Regions from separate parts of the Weizmannia sp. FSL W8-0676 genome, predicted to be linked through region 2. Evidence: riboswitches for the same ligand, from Rfam matches in the RefSeq annotation. Region 2 holds a riboswitch; the other holds the start of a gene.

Region 1 (3,206 bases), 860 kb from region 2:
ATCAGGATATCGGCAGCCTGTTCCGGGTGCTTGATCGCAAATGTATAACCTTGCGCCGCAGCCTTCATAAATGATTTGACAAGGGTTTTATCCCCCTTGGCCAGTTTTTCGCTTGTAATGATGACCGGGCTGTAATAATCAAGCGCAGGGTCGAGATCTTTGACCATGATAAGATTCAGTTTTTTCCCGTTCCGCTCTGCCTGGATGCCGTCCCAGCCGTAATAAATCCATTCAAAATCCGCTTCACGTCCGATTGATTTGAAAAAATCCGTCTGGCCGAGCACGATATTTTTTACTTTGCTGTAGTCGGCGCCGTATTTTTCCATGACCGTTTTGATGACGGCTTCTTCAGACGGCGAACCCCAGCCGCCGTAACGTTTACCTTCAAAATCTTTCGGAGAAGTGATGTTGTCTTTTTTCAAAGAAGCAAAGCCGGAAGTATTGTGCTGGATGATCGCGGCAATGGATACAATCGGGATTCCTTCCGTCCTTGCCGTGGTGACATTTTCCTGATAGCTGATCCCGAAATCCGCTTTCCCGGAGGCCACCATCTGTTCAGCCGTGATATTGTCTCCCGGCTGGATAATTTTCACATCTAGGCCCTGCTTTTGAAAATAATGTTTTGTTTTAGCCACATACAGGCCGGTATGATTGGTGTTCGGAAACCAGTCCAGCACAACCGTCACCTTTTGCAACGCTTTTTTGCTGCTGTCCTTCTGCCCGCTGCCGGCACATCCGGCAGCAAGCAGCAACACGGCCGCCTGCAACATGATTAAAATTTTCTTCATTGATGATCTTCCTTTCGATATACCCATGGTGCGGATAGCCTTTGCAAACATTCAACAGCGCCGTATAAAAGAAATGTGAGCCCAATGATGACAGCGGAGATGGCAAACAAGCGGGCAGTCATAAAAGATTTTGTCGCCCTTGTCAGCATGACGCCGAGCCCTTCGCTTGCGCCGAGCCACTCACCGATAATGGCACCCATCACACTATATGTAACGGCAATTTTTAAACCGGAAAAAAAGTAAGGGAGCACAGCCGGAAATTTGACTTTCCTGTAAACTTGCCATTTTGATGCATGCATGGTCTTTAACAGTTTCACCAAGTCATCATCCACCGTTTGAAACCCTTCCAGGATGCTCAATGCCAGCGGGAAAAAGCAGATTAAAATGACCACAATAACTTTTGACTGGAGCCCGAATCCGAACCAGACGATGAAAAGCGGCGCAATCGCCACAATCGGAATTGTTTGCGAAACGACCAGTAGCGGCCGGACCAGCATCCGGAAAACGGGAACCATATCCATAAAAACGGCAATCGCTGCGCCAATCATAATGGAAAAGGCAAGCCCGATCAATACTTCTTTTGCAGTTTGCCAAATATTGGGCCAAACCATCCATTGTAGATTTTTCAATTCCTGCCATACTTCCGTCGGTTTTGGCAGCATCCATTCACTGATATGAAAGCCGGCCGTTGCCCCTTGCCAGACGAAGAGCAAAAAAATGAGCCAGGCAGCCGTGAGCGCCGTGTTAACGAACCGGCTGCGGCGCTTGTTCGCGATATTTTGCAATTTTTTCATCCATTGTCACCCCGGTGCTTGGCCTGTAATGGATTTTGATCGATGTGATGACATCAATCGCACCGGCTTGGACGCAAGCATCCTGCGCTTTTTTGATGATCCCAAGCAGTTCGTCAAGATCGCCTTCCATCGTCGTTTCCATTGCCCCGACTTCATAACGTACGCCGGCGTTTTGAACAACTTCGATCGCGCGGTCTACGACACCGTATAAGTCATCACTTTTAATATGCGGAACAACTGAAAAAGAAACCGTTACTTGATTCGATTTTTCCATCAAATTTTCCTCCTTTTTTTCAAATAAAAAAGCTTTCATTGCATGCGCAAGAAAGCCTGTCCATCCAAAACATGCCGAAACATGCTTCAATATGAGACTCCCTACGCTGGCATTATCCAGATCAGGTGAAGGGTCGATGCAAAACGGCATCCTCTCAGCCAAAACCGGCTCCCCTGCTTTTTTTCTTGTAATTTTATTGTAACATGAAAACCATCCTTTTTGGCAAACACTTTTCAATCCTTCAATTCCTTAGAACGTCCGGGCCTGCACAAAGCCCCTCATTTATGCTTTAAAGGCAGGGATTCCCCTGCATGCCAACCCAAAGTTCCGACTGTTCAAGCGCATATGCGACATCCAGCAGCCAATGTTCATTTCCTTTCGGCGCCACCAGCTGTATTCCGAAAGGAAGCCCGGCCGCCGTTATATGGACCGGCAGGCTGATCGCCGGCTGCCCGGTTAAATTAGCGAGCTGCGTAAACGGGGAAAACGTTAAGCTCGGCTCAAACATTTCATAGACAAGCGCCTGCTGCTTTTCTTTCGGGAGCCCGGTGACGCCAAACAATCGATCCCGCTCTTTCCCTGTCTGGGTAAGTTCCCCGATTTTCGGTGCCGGAAACGCGGTTGAAGGCGTGAGATACAGGTCATAAGTCTCATGGAAAGCAGCCATTTGTGCTGCGGCTTTATCCCACTCCGCAAGGCTCTTTGCGTATTCCGCCGCCGTGACATTTTTCCCGGCAGCATACAAGACCCACGAAACCGGCTCCATATCTTTTTCCGTAAGCGGGCGTCCAAGTGCGCTTTCCAAATCCGAAAGTTCCGCAACCATTTCCCCGCAGTTCATTAAATAATAGTTTTCCATCAGCCGCCTGCCGTCAACGCCATTTTCGGCTTCTTCCACAAGATGGCCCTCCTGCTCCAGCCATTTTGCTGTTTGATAGACAGCCTGTTTTGCGTCGCGGCTGACAGGCGTCCCGACTGGCGATGCAACCGAAAATGCGATCCGGTATTTTTTCGTTCCGCTCTGTTTTAGTTCCTGTACATATCCCGGAAAAAGCGGCGTTTGAAAAGCAGCAGCGGGTTCCACAGTTTGCAGCACATCGAGGAGCGCTGCACTGTCTCTGACTGTTTTTGCCAGCACGAAGTCAATAGCCGCCCCTTGCCATTGCCGTCCGCGGCCCGGACCGACCGGTGTCCTTCCCCTTGTCGGCTTTAATCCTGTTAAACTTGTAAAAGAAGCAGGGATGCGGATCGATCCGCCGCCGTCGCTTGCACCGGCAACCGGTACCATCCCGGAAGCCACCGCAGCCGCGGAACCGCCACTTGAGCCGCCGGGTGAAAAATGGGGATTCC
Region 2 (3,206 bases):
AAAACTGCCCGGCAAATCCCCGCCTGTTTTTTCCCTTGCGATTTCCGCAGCAGCGCCGTAAATCGCAAGCGCCGAAACGGATGCCTGAACCGGATCTTCCTCAACAGCGAGAAAGGCGCCGCAAACTGCGGACAAAAGGCAGCCTGTCCCGGTGACTTTTGTTAAAAGCGGGTGGCCGTTATGTACGAGATAGAGTTCGGAACCGTTTGACACCGCATCTGTCTTGCCGCTTACCACGACCGTTGTATGAAGCGTTTTTGCTGCTTTCAAAGCGAGTTCGCCCGTATCCAGGCTGGTATCTCCTGCATCGACGCCTTTAACTTTGGCATCTATTCCGACCAGATTGGCGATTTCTCCGGCATTTCCCCTGATGGATGTGAAGCGGATTTCTTTCAGCAATTTTTTTGCCGTTTCTGTCCGGTAACGGGTTGAACCGGCAGCTACCGGATCAAGGACGACCGGAACGCCATTTTCATTTGCAGACTTTCCCGCCAAAATCATGGCTTCGACGGCTTTTTCATTCAAAGTGCCGATATTTAATACGACCGCATTTGCCGCTTTCGCCATATCGGCAACTTCTTCCACCGCATCGGCCATTACCGGAGATGCGCCAAGTGCCAGCAGCCCGTTTGCTGTGAAATTAGCCACCACAATATTCGTGATATTATGGATAAGCGGATTGGCTTCCCTGATTTTTTCAAGCAGTTCAATTGGTTTTTCCTTTTCCATTTTCATTCCCTCCTAATCCATTACAAGTCCGCCGTCAACGACGAGGTTTTGCCCGGTTACCGCCCTGGCCCATGGCGATGCAAAAAACAACACGGCATCCGCAACGTCTTCCGGTTCTGTCACCCTTTGCAGCGGGGTTGTTGCCTGAATCAATTGAAAAACCTCTTCAGATGTGGCCGCACTTGCATCCGTCGTTTTCAGAAGGCCGCCGGATACCATATTAACGGTAATGCCATATTGCCCCAGATCTTTCGCCATGCTCCGGGTGAAGCCGAGGAGCGCAGCCTTGCTCGTATTGTAATCATGGTAGGCGACAACCGGATTTTGAAACAGGTTTGTGCCAATATTGATCACCCTGCCGAAATGCAGCCGTTTCATTCCCGCAAGGCCGGCCTGGATGGTATTTAATGCGCCGCGAACCGCACCTTCCATCTGCAGGCTGTATTCCTCCCACGAAATCCGGGAAGCATCGTGCCGGGATTCCGGATCAAAGCGGAAATGCACAAGGGCATTATTTACAATCGTCGTGACAGGCCTGGAAAAATAAGCTTCGGCCTGCCGGAACATCTTTCTTACCTGGACCGGATCCCTTACATCCGCCTTCAGGGCAACCGCTTTTTCGCCTAAAATATGCTGAAGGTCCTTTGCCTTCCCCTCACTCTCAAAATAGTTGATGACAACGCCCGCCCCCTCTCTTGCAAAAGCTTTTACAAGCGCCTTGCCCAACCCCCTGCTTCCGCCGGTGACGGCAACCACCTGCTCATCGAGTTTCATTTGTCCCACCCCTTTCCATGCAAAAAAGCCAGGCCCGAAAAGACCTGACTTTATCAGCAAGAAATTTTTTACAAATTCCTACTTTCCTACGCCGGTATGATCCGGATCAGGTCCAAAGGGTTGAAAAACGCCGGTTTTTCTCTCAGCCCGCCAGATCCGGGCACCCCTAGTAGTTTGAAAGATTATTTTTTAGCTATTATATCCCTTTCCAACGAAGATGTAAAGTTTACAATCTTTTTAAAAAAACATAACTGACTTTATCATAATCCATTTTTTCTTCATAAAACCGGTGGGCGTCTTTTCTTTGCAGGCCGGATGACAGGGAAACAATGCCGTATCCGTTTTCGCCGGCCTGTTTTTCCACATGCGCCAAAAGCCTGGCACCGTACCCTTTTGATCTGTGCGCTTCATCCGTCACCAGGTCGCATACCCAAATAAACCGCCCGTTGTACAAGGTAATCATCGGCATATAGCCGGTTACCGCCACAATGTTTCCGTCATCTATTACTGCGGCCATCTTGTAATCCGATTTTTCTGCCGCCTCTTCCACCAGCTGGAGATAGTGTTCTTCGTCCAAATGTTTACGCAGCTGTTTCATCACCGGAAACGCTGCTTTCCACTCTTCCCGGTTTGCAAGTTCTTTTATTTCCATCTGTATATCCCTTCTTTGCCTAAATGGTAATGCATAATAATCAATTCGCCTTTTTTTCCAAACATCCTGCCCCCTTCATCCACAAACCCGGCTTGTCTGTACAAATTTTGGGCAGCAACATTTTCCGTATTCACCCCAAGAACCATCTGCTCTATTTCCGGAAAATGGGTACGGACAAAATGGGGCAGCTGTTTTAAACATTGCCTGGCGTATCCTTTTCCCTGCTGGTGGAAATCGGTTGAAAACGTCCGCAGCAATATGGCATGCGGATGACTTGTATATGGCCTGGCGCCATTTTTTTCATGAAGCACAAAAAAGTTTGTGATCATGTTATGGCGGACTGCAACAACAGGGTGCCGTTCCGGATCCTCTTTTGCAAGGGCAATGGCTTCATCCGGATGGCCGGTGAAACGGAGCTGATCATCCGTTATTGTATAGTTGTCCAATTGCTGCTTGAAATCATCATTGTAAAAGACCAGTTCCAATTCCATTACCCCTTGCATGTCGTTTCTACCAAATCGAGGGATAACCGTACCATATCCCGGCAGCGAATCCCGTTTTCATATATCGTTTCAGCATAATGCCTGACGAAAAAGCCTCTGTCCACCCCGGAGATCCGGAAACCGCATTTTTGATACAAGGCCAGCTGGCTGATGCTGGAATTGCCGGTGCCTACTTCGATCGTTTTAAATCCTCTTTTTCCTGCCCTCCGGATGGCATCCAGCACAAGCCGTTTTCCAAAGCCTTTCCCTTGATGTTCTTTTGCAACCGCCACATTCGCCAATTCCACGATTCCCGGCCTCGCCGGTAGCAGGATGTAAACGCCGATCACCTTTTCTTCAATTTCCGCCACATAGCATTCTCCGCGGTTGGCATAAGCCATCACCATTTCGCGTGACGGGTCGGCAAGGAGCAGTAAATCCATCGGAAGTTTTTCCTTGCCGCCCAGCCGCCGGATGCTTAACGCATTTTTTGCTTCCAAAACTGCCAGCTCCCCATCCATATGTTGTTAAATTCTAACATATCTTTCTTTATCAGTCTATCATCCTAG

What was found. A riboswitch is a leader RNA that binds a small molecule or an ion and turns the genes downstream of it on or off. The one in region 2 is predicted to bind thiamine pyrophosphate.
Region 1: another riboswitch for thiamine pyrophosphate. It lies ahead of NST20_RS02965 (MTH1187 family thiamine-binding protein); the one in region 2 lies ahead of NST20_RS07180 (3-oxoacyl-ACP reductase).

Annotation. Positions count from the first base shown of each region.
Region 1 covers NZ_CP151954.1:624,776-627,981, reverse strand. The annotation lists gene NST20_RS02975 (ABC transporter substrate-binding protein) at 1-788, opposite strand, end outside; gene NST20_RS02970 (ABC transporter permease) at 785-1,582, opposite strand; gene NST20_RS02965 (MTH1187 family thiamine-binding protein) at 1,533-1,856, opposite strand; TPP riboswitch at 1,938-2,041, opposite strand; gene NST20_RS02960 (amidase) at 2,146-3,206, opposite strand, start outside.
Region 2 covers NZ_CP151954.1:1,480,206-1,483,411, reverse strand. The annotation lists gene thiM (hydroxyethylthiazole kinase) at 1-729, opposite strand, end outside; gene NST20_RS07180 (3-oxoacyl-ACP reductase) at 742-1,503, opposite strand; TPP riboswitch at 1,570-1,681, opposite strand; gene NST20_RS07175 (GNAT family N-acetyltransferase) at 1,730-2,155, opposite strand; gene NST20_RS07170 (GNAT family N-acetyltransferase) at 2,146-2,646, opposite strand; gene NST20_RS07165 (GNAT family N-acetyltransferase) at 2,646-3,158, opposite strand.